DNA from 3 places in the Geobacillus sp. BK01 genome. Region 1 is predicted to be linked to each of the others. Evidence: predicted binding sites of a transcription regulator. Region 1 holds the regulator's gene; each other region holds the start of a gene.

Region 1 (3,256 bases):
ATCCGACCGGGCGGGCCAATGGCAACAGGGAAGCCTCGGCTCTCGGACGCTAGCGCCGCTCGTGTTCGTCCATATACTCCTGGTAGCGGCGATGGACGGTCGCTTTGGACGCCGCGTAACCGAAGCTCCGGAGCGTGGCGGCGATCTCCGCAAACGTCAAGCCGCGCCCGCGCAAGCGGACGATTTCCTCAACCGGCAGTTCAATCCGGTCGCGCCCGGCGTTTTCACCGCGGCGCGCCAAGTTCCGCTCCGGCCGGTAGCCGCGCTCGATAGCCCGCTGCATGCCGCGCTTAATTTTTGCATTATGTATTTTTCGTTGGTACTCCTCCACGATGGCGATGATCGACAGCACCATTTCATCTGCCTCTGACAGCGGCATCTCGCCGCGATGGCTGGCGCTGTAGATTTTCACGCCCCGTTTTTTCAAGCAATGCAGCACGGCCATGCGCGCGTGGCCGCGTCCAAGCCGCGTTTCATCTTGAATGAGCAAGGCGTCGACCGCGCCTTCTTCACAAAGTGCAAGCAGCTCGAGCACCCCGTCGCGGTCGGCTTCATAGCCGCTCGCCTGCTCGGCGATCACTTGGATGACATCAAAGCCGCACTCTTTTGCCAGCTTCTCCAGTTCGGCGCGTTGCCGTGCCAGCGACGTTTCCTGTTCTGTTTTGTCCGTACTGACGCGGCAGTAAATGACCGCCTTCATGGCAACCCCTTCTTTCTGTCACCGCCTGACGGCCAACGAGCCGTCCTGCTTTGATTTTAACACAGGAATAACGATTTGTTCACCTGCCGTAAGGCGCGAGCTCAGCAGATGGTTTACCTCTACCACCCAGCGGATAAACTCGTTCGGTGACAGCCCGTGTTCCCCTTCATACTGTTTCGCCAACCCCCAAAGCGTGTCACCGGGAGCAACGGTGACAGTCATGTATGCATTTCGATCGACCGGACTGCCGGCATAAACGAATGCCGCGAGCGTTAACGCGAGCAAGGCCGAAAAAACGAGATAGTGCATCAGTGCTTTTTTCATGTCCCCACCCTCACCTAGAATATTTGTTCGTTTTTTCTCCATTATAATCAAGAACGTTTGTTTGCGTCAACAAAAAAATTCGAACTTATGTTTGTTTTTCTCGTTCTCCCATGCTATAATGAAAGCAAATGATGTGGCAAGAGGTGTGAAAAAGGATGACGAAACTGTCCAAGCGGCAGCAACAAATTTTAGAGTTTATCAAGCAGGAAGTGAAAACGAAAGGCTATCCTCCGTCGGTAAGGGAAATCGGGGAAGCGGTCGGTTTGGCGTCGAGTTCAACCGTCCACGGCCATCTTGCGCGCCTTGAGAGCAAAGGATACATCCGCCGCGACCCGACGAAACCGCGCGCCATTGAAATTTTGGACAGCGATACGGAAAAAGCGGGGGAAAAAGGGGAGATCATTTCGGTGCCGGTCATCGGCAAAGTGACAGCCGGACAGCCGATCACGGCTGTCGAGAACATTGACGACTATTTCCCGCTGCCGAAGCGGCTCGCCGCCGGCGAGGAACCGTTGTTTATGCTCGAGGTGATGGGCGACAGCATGATCGAAGCCGGCATTTTGGACGGCGACTATGTGATCGTCCGCCAACAGTCGTCCGCCAATAACGGCGACATCGTCGTCGCCATGACGGAGGAAAACGAAGCAACGGTAAAACGGTTTTTCAAAGAAAAAGACCATATCCGCCTGCAGCCGGAAAACATCCATCTCGCACCGATCATCGTTCGTCATTGCACGATTCTTGGCAAAGTGATCGGCGTGTATCGCCTGATCGACTAAGGGTCCGGCCGGCGCCGCGCGCCATAACAAAAGCTGCCCCGTTTGTCGGGGCAGCTTTTCGATTAGTACAGCTCCATATATTGGTCCAACTCCCATTGATGGACCGTTGTCCGATACATATCCCACTCGATTTCTTTCGCTTCGACGAAATGCTCGAATAAATGCTTGCCAAGCGCATGGACGATCACCTCGTCCGATTTCAAGTTTTCAAGCGCTTCGATCAGCGTCGCCGGCAAATCAACAATCCCTTCTTCGAGCCGCTCTTCTTTCGTCATGACGTAAATGTTTCGGTCAACCGGCGCCGGAGGAGTGAGCTTGTTGCGAATGCCGTCAAGCCCTGCCGCCAACAGCACAGCCATCGCCAAATACGGGTTCGCTGCCGGATCGACGCTGCGCACTTCGATGCGCGTGCTCATGCCGCGCGAAGCCGGGATGCGGATGAGCGGGCTGCGGTTGCGCGCCGACCAAGCAACGTAACACGGCGCCTCATAGCCCGGAACGAGCCGCTTGTACGAGTTGACCGTCGGATTGGTCACCGCCGTAAAATTCGGCGCATGTTTCAGCACACCAGCGATAAACTGCCGCGCTGTATCGCTCAGCTGCAAATCGCCGTTCGGATCAAAAAAGGCGTTTTCGTTGTTGCGGAACAACGACAAGTTGCAGTGCATTCCCGAACCGTTAATACCGAAAATCGGCTTCGGCATAAACGTCGCATGCAGCCCATGTTTGCGGGCAATCGTTTTGACGACGAGCTTAAACGTTTGAATGTCGTCGCACGCTTTAATGGCGTGGGCATATTTAAAATCGATCTCATGCTGCCCTGGGGCGACCTCGTGGTGCGATGCTTCGATTTCAAAACCCATTTCTTCAAGCTCAAGCACGATGTCGCGCCGGCAGTTTTCACCCAAATCCGTCGGCGCCAAATCGAAATAGCCGCCACGGTCATTCAGTTCCATCGTCGGACGCCCGTGTTCATCAAGCTTGAAAAGGAAAAACTCCGGCTCCGCCCCTAAGTTGAACGCTGTAAAGCCGAGCGCTTCCATTTCCTTCAACACGCGTTTTAAGTTGTAGCGCGGGCAGCCTTCAAACGGCGTGCCATCCGCATTGTAAATGTCGCAAATGAAGCGGGCGACTTTCCCTTTTTCTGACGTCCACGGAAAAATGACAAACGTATCCAAATCCGGATACAAATACATATCCGATTCTTCGATGCGGACGAATCCTTCGATCGACGACCCGTCAAACATCATTTTGTTGTTGAGCGCTTTTTCGATTTGGCTAACCGGAATTTCGACGTTTTTGATCGTGCCTAAAATATCCGTAAATTGCAGGCGAATGTACTTGACGTTTTCTTCTTTGACGATGCGCATAATGTCTTCGCGCGTATATTTTGCCATGTTGACAACTCCTCCCCGGCTCCGAAATCATTTCCTAGTCATTAGTGAAAGAAGCG
Region 2 (3,256 bases), on a different contig from region 1:
TCTTTGGCGATCAATAAATGCGTATCCGCCATGGCGGCCACTTGCGGCAGGTGAGAAATACATAGCACTTGTGAACCGCTGGCGATGCGGTAAATTTTTTCGGCGATCGCCTGGGCGACGCGGCCGCTGACGCCCGTGTCCACCTCGTCGAAAATAATCGAGGTCACCCCTTGATGCTTGGAAAAGATCGTTTTCAACGCCAACATAATACGTGACAGCTCCCCGCCTGAAGCAACTTTAACGAGCGGTTTCAACGGCTCGCCGACGTTCGTTGAGATGTAAAACTCAACGGCGTCGATGCCATCTTCATGAAACTTCACCGGCACGCCATCGACTAACGGAGCATCAAGCGGTCCTTCACGCTTCGCAAAGAGAATGTCAAACTGTGTCTTCTCCATGTACAAATCTTTCAACTCTTGGTGAATGCGCCCAATCAAATCCCGGGCGTACGCCTGGCGGACGTTGGTCACATGTTTCGCCTCAACAAGCAAATCACCCGTCACTGCCGCGAGCTGCCGTTCAAGCTCGTGCACATGCGTCTCGCGGTTTTCAATTGTCTCGATTTCCTCCGCAATCGCCCCAGCGTATTGCAAAATGTCGGCGATCGTGGCGCCGTATTTCCGCTTTAACTGCTGGATTTCGGCGAGGCGGCTTTCAATGGCGTCAAGCCGCGCCGGGTCGTATTCGAGCTCCTCAAGCTGATCGCGCAGCTTGTACATGACGTCCTCGAGCAAATAGTAGCTGTTGGCCACCGTTTCATGCGCCTCTTTGAGCGATGCGTCCATCGCGGCGACGTCATCGAGCTGGATCATCGCCTCCCCGATTGAGTCAAGGCCGCGCCCTTCACCGGCGAGCGCTTCATAGCTCTTCTGGATGGCCCCGTATATCTTTTGAAAGTTGACGATGCGCACTTTTTCTTCCATCAGCCGTTCGTCTTCCCCCGGCTCGAGCGTTGCCTGCTCGATTTCCCGCAGCTGGAATGTCAATAAATCGAGCCGATGCGCCATTTGTTGCTCATTTTCACTTAGCTTTTTTAACTTTTTCACCAACGCCTCATGCTGCTTATACACGGCGCGATAGCGGGCGAGCGCCTCCGCCACCTCCGCGCCGCCGAATTCGTCAAGAAGCGGTAAGTGGCGGGACGGATCCATCAACTCTTGGTGTTCATGCTGGCCGTGAATGTCGACAAGCGTCGCCCCGATGTCGCGCAATACGGCTGTCGTCACCAGCTTGCCGTTAATGCGGCAGACGCTTTTGCCATTGGCTAAAATGTCACGGCGCAAAACGACCATCCCTTCGTTCACATCGATGCCGACCTCGGCGCATTTTTGGCAGCACGGATGGCGGTTATCGTCAAGCAAAAACAGCCCTTCGATTTCCGCCTTTTCCGCGCCGAAACGAACAAACTCGGCGGAACCGCGCCCGCCGATCAATAAATGAATCGCATCGATGATGATCGATTTACCAGCCCCTGTTTCGCCGGTTAACACTGTCAGCCCTTTATCAAACGACAACGAGAGCGATTCAATAATGGCAAAATTTTTAATCGACAGCTCGGCGAGCATTTCATCACCCCTTGAACATTCGAATCACGTATGTCTTGCCTATCTTACCCCTTATTATAGCACATACGTTCGAATTGACAAGCGAGGACCGTTCCCGTTTTCCTTCTCCCTGGCGCAGGGCGGAACATCGGGCCGGTCCTCGGTTAAAGCATGGACAACAGCTGGTTCGACACTTTTTTGGCGTCTTTTGGCGTCCGGCAAATGATTAAACATGTATCGTCGCCGCAAATCGTGCCGACGATTTCATTCCAATCCAGGTTGTCAAGCAACACCCCGATGGCGTGGGCGTTGCCCGGCAGCGTCCGCAGCACGAGCAAGTTGCCGGTTCCATCAAGCTTAATGAACACGTCAACAAGCGCTCGTTTCAGCTTCTGCAGCGGATTGAAACGCTGATCGGACGGAAGGCTGTATTTATAACGTCCGTTGGCCATCGGCACTTTGACAAGCTGCATCTCTTTAATGTCGCGCGAGACGGTCGCCTGGGTGACGTTAAAGCCGGCTTCTTTCAGCCGGTCGACGAGCTCATCTTGCGTTTCGATGTCATTGTTCATAATAATTTCGCGAATTTTAATATGCCTTTGCCCTTTGTTCAAGTTGCGCCACCTCCTCGCTTTCCAAGATGCCGGCTTTCCGGCCCCAGCCTCGGGGGGTTCACCGCGTTCCGCCGAGGATGCTTATTCAGCACCTGATTCCCGCTCCTTTGTCCGCAGGCGGTCGTGCGCCTCGTTCACAATGCGGGCGATCGGCACTGAAAGGCGGTTTTCCCCCTTCCGGCCTCCCCCGGGATAGACGGCATGAAGCAAAAACTCGATATTCCCATCGCCGCCGGTGATCGGTGAATACGACAAATGGAGAACGTCGAATCCTTCCGCACAGGCAAATTGAACGATCGACTCGAGCACGTCCCGATGGACGTCCGGGTCGCGGACGATCCCTTTTTTGCCGACGTTTTCTTTGCCGGCTTCAAACTGCGGCTTGACGAGGGCGATTACATCACCGCCCGGCACAAGGACTGTTTTCACAACCGGCAAAATGAGACGAAGCGAAATGAACGACACATCGATAACCGCCACTTCCGGCAGCCCTTTCGTAAACAAATCGGGCGTCACGTAGCGGAAGTTCGTCCGCTCCATCACAACGACGCGCTCGTCTTGGCGCAGCTTCCAAGCGAGCTGATTGTAGCCGACGTCAACAGCGTACGATAGTCTCGCCCCGTTTTGTAAAGCGCAATCGGTGAAACCGCCGGTCGAGGCGCCGATATCAAGCACAATTTTATGTTCGACACGAATGTGAAACTCGCGCAACGCTTTTTCGAGTTTTAAACCGCCGCGGCTGACGTACGGAAGCGGATTGCCTTTCACCTCAAGCGGGATGTCAGCTGGCACTTTTTCCCCGGGCTTCTCGAGTCGGACGTCGTTTGAATAGACGAGTCCGGCCATGATCGCCCGCTTCGCCTTTTCCCGCGTTTCCGCCAACCCGCGTTCGACAAGCAACACATCGAGCCGTTCTTTTTTTCCTTTCATCATGTCTCAAGCCCTTTTTTGTTTTCTTGGCATGATCGTTTTAATGCGGTCAGCGACATGGGCTGCCGTCAGCCCAATTTCGCGCAGCAGCTCGCTGACGCCTCCGTGCTCGATAAAGCGGTCAGGGATGCCCATCCGTTCAATAACCGCTTGGTGATAGCCATGATC
Region 3 (3,256 bases), on a different contig from region 1:
ACTCCGAGACGGGCGGCAACGTCAGGCGTTTTTAATTCCATCGTTCCACTCCTCCTTTTTCATCTTCTGTTATATCCTTTTTCTATGTTCATCGAAAATCCTGCCTGACCGACAAAACTAGTGCTCATTCGGCAAAGAAAGTGGAAAACGGCACAAATTCGCCATCCGGACAAAAAAGATGGCGGCAGGCATGGGATTTGTTCCGGCCGTTTGGTAGAATAAAAGATATAGACTGATGAACGAAGCGGGGGGAAGCGGATGGCAACATGGGGGTTGGAATGGCTGGAAGGGATTGCGGGCGTATGGCGGCAGCCGCTCCTTTATTATGGTATTCTTTTAGCCCTTGCCGCCGGATGGCGACGAGTAAAGCGGGAGCGTCGTGATTTTCATGTGCGCGTTCATCGGATGGGGCAAGAATGGCGCGGGCTTTGGACGTGGGGATGGGCAGCGGGCGCTGTGCTGTCCGCCGTTGCGTCCGGCATCGGGCTCGCGTTGCCGCCGGGTGCGGTGTGGGCGGTGACGGGGTTGACGATCCTGCTCGGCTTGACGATGGAGGCGCGCCTCCTTTCACCGGCCTATACGGTGGGCGGAGCGCTCGTCTTGCTCGGCTTGGCAGGGTCAAGCGGGCTTGCCGCCCGGCTGTTGCCGGACGGCGCGGCGGATGGAGGGGCGCTTGCCGCCCTGCTTGTGTTGCTGCTGTTGGCGGAAGGATGGCTCATCCTCCGTTCGCAAAACGGGGCGGTCTCGCCGCAGCTTGCGAGAAGCAAGCGCGGGATGATCGTCGGCATGCAGTGGACGCAGCGGTTTTGGTTTGTGCCGGTCGTGCTGCCGGTCTCCGACGGCGCGTTGCCGCCGGGTGCGTGGTGGCCGCTTATTCCGGCCGGGGACGGCTATTCGTTTTGGCTTGTGCCGTTTCTTCTCGGCTTTTCACAGCGCCGGCAGCACGTGCTGCCGGCGGAAGCAGCCCGGGAAGAGGGGCGGCGCGTGCTTCGCCTCGCTTGGGTTGCCGCCGTGCTGGCTGTTCCGGGGATCTGGCATCCGTTGCTGGCGGCCGCTGCAGGAGCTGCAGCCATCATCGGGCGGGAGTGGATCGCCTTTTCCGGTCACCGCGCCGACCGCGCCCGCCCGCCCCGGTTTGCCCGCCATGCGCAAGGTGTGGTGATCGTCGGGGTGCTTCCGAATTCCAAAGCGGAAAAAATGGGACTGCGCATCGGGGAAGTGGTTGTGAAGGCAAACGGTGTTCCCGTGCAGACGGAGGCCGAGTTTTACGAGGCGCTCCAGCGCAACCGCGCGTTTTGCAAGCTGGAAGTCATCAGCCATAACGGCGAGATCCGCTTCGTCCAAGGAGCGGTGTATGAAGACGGCCACCATGAACTTGGCCTGCTGTTCGTCCATCACCGGGGCGCTTCGGCGTCCGAAGCTGTGTCGTAAAGGAGACTAGACGCGTATGTGGTTTCTCGCTGCCCTTGTCATCCCGTGCCTTCTGATGTTGCTGTTTGCGCGGGTGACGTACAACCGTTACATTGCGTTGTTGTTGACCGTTGCCTTGCTTGTCGCTTCGTATGCCAAAGGGTATACGGATGAGCTGCACGAAATCGTCGCCGATATTGCGTCAACGATTGCCGGCTTTCTGTTGGCGGGGCGCATGCTGGACAACTTAAAGAAATAACGGAGAAGCGGACCCCATCTGCAGCGGTCCGCTTTTTCGCCTATGCAGCTGGAAGCGGCCTGACGGAATGGAAATCGCTGTGCGGATTGGAACGAATACCAGTTCGCATTTTTTGTGCATCTGCGCAGAGGATATGATACAATGGGGAAAGATGGATTGAAGAAGGAGGAGAAACGGTGGACAACCGTTTTCAATTAGTGTCACCATACAAACCGCAAGGCGATCAGCCGCAAGCGATTGAGAAACTAGTCGAAGGCGTCAAGGGCGGGGTGAAGCACCAAACGTTGCTGGGGGCGACGGGGACGGGCAAAACGTTTACGATCTCGAACGTGATCGCCCAAGTGAACAAGCCGACGCTCGTCATCGCCCACAACAAAACGCTCGCCGGTCAATTGTACAGCGAGCTGAAAGAGTTTTTCCCGCATAACGCCGTCGAATATTTTGTCAGCTATTACGATTACTATCAGCCGGAAGCGTACGTGCCGCAGACGGATACGTATATTGAAAAGGATGCGAAAATCAACGATGAAATCGACAAATTGCGGCACTCGGCGACATCAGCCTTGTTTGAGCGTCGGGACGTCATTATCGTCGCCAGCGTCTCCTGCATTTACGGCTTAGGGTCGCCGGAAGAATACCGCGAGCTTGTCGTTTCATTGCGCGTCGGGATGGAAATCGAGCGCAACGTGCTGCTGCGGCGGCTCGTTGACATTCAGTACGACCGCAATGACATCGACTTTCGGCGCGGCACGTTTCGCGTCCGCGGCGATGTGGTGGAAATTTTCCCGGCGTCGCGCGATGAACATTGCATTCGCATCGAGTTTTTCGGCGATGAAATTGAGCGCATCCGCGAGGTGGACGCGTTCACCGGCGAAGTGCTCGGCGAGCGCGAGCATGTCGCCATTTTTCCGGCGTCGCACTTCGTCACGCGCGAGGAGAAAATGCGGATTGCGATCGAGAACATTGAAAAAGAGCTGGAAGAGCGGCTCGCCGAGCTGCGCGGACAAGGGAAGCTTTTGGAGGCGCAGCGGCTGGAGCAGCGGACGCGCTATGATTTGGAAATGATGCGCGAGATGGGCTTTTGTTCCGGGATTGAAAACTATTCGCGCCATTTGGCGCTCCGGCCGCCGGGGTCGACGCCGTATACGCTGCTTGACTACTTTCCGGACGATTTTTTGATCATCATTGATGAGTCGCACGTCACCTTGCCGCAGCTGCGCGGCATGTACAACGGCGACCGGGCGCGCAAGCAAGTGCTCGTCGACCACGGCTTCCGCCTGCCGTCGGCGCTGGACAACCGTCCGCTCACGTTTGAAGAGTTCGAGCAAAAAATCAATCAAATCATTTACGTCTCGGCGACGCCGGGGCCGTACGAGCTCGAACATAGCCCGGGAGTCGTTGAACAAATCATCCGCCCGACCGGGCTGTTGGATCCAACGATTGACGTCCGTCCGATCGAAGGGCAAATTGACGATTTGATCGGGGAAATCCGCGAACGCGTCGAGCGGAACGAGCGGACGTTGGTCACGACGCTGACGAAAAAGATGGCCGAAGATTTGACCGATTATTTGAAAGAAGCGGGCATCA

What was found. Region 1 encodes LexA, which represses DNA repair genes until DNA is damaged. Its sites were predicted from a motif close to CGAACATATGTTCG; they were not measured.
Region 2: the regulator LexA is predicted to act here: its motif matches at 1,624-1,637, upstream of recN (DNA repair protein RecN).
Region 3: the regulator LexA is predicted to act here: its motif matches at 1,762-1,775, upstream of uvrB (excinuclease ABC subunit UvrB).

The regions. Positions count from the first base shown of each region.
Region 1 covers NZ_JBQPTH010000005.1:171,895-175,150, reverse strand. Annotated here, with positions in the region: gene ACTVDO_RS07905 (YneB family resolvase-like protein) at 50-700, opposite strand; gene yneA (cell division suppressor protein YneA) at 719-1,024, opposite strand; gene lexA (transcriptional repressor LexA) at 1,180-1,803, shown strand; gene glnA (type I glutamate--ammonia ligase) at 1,866-3,200, opposite strand; gene ACTVDO_RS07885 (MerR family transcriptional regulator) at 3,242-3,256, opposite strand, start outside.
Region 2 covers NZ_JBQPTH010000001.1:320,193-323,448, reverse strand. Annotated here, with positions in the region: gene recN (DNA repair protein RecN) at 1-1,565, opposite strand, end outside; gene ahrC (transcriptional regulator AhrC/ArgR) at 1,709-2,158, opposite strand; gene ACTVDO_RS01690 (TlyA family RNA methyltransferase) at 2,240-3,088, opposite strand; gene dxs (1-deoxy-D-xylulose-5-phosphate synthase) at 3,095-3,256, opposite strand, start outside.
Region 3 covers NZ_JBQPTH010000009.1:49,255-52,510, reverse strand. Annotated here, with positions in the region: gene ACTVDO_RS11045 (MerR family transcriptional regulator) at 1-41, opposite strand, end outside; gene ACTVDO_RS11040 (PDZ domain-containing protein) at 259-1,431, shown strand; gene ACTVDO_RS11035 (CsbA family protein) at 1,448-1,669, shown strand; gene uvrB (excinuclease ABC subunit UvrB) at 1,846-3,256, shown strand, end outside.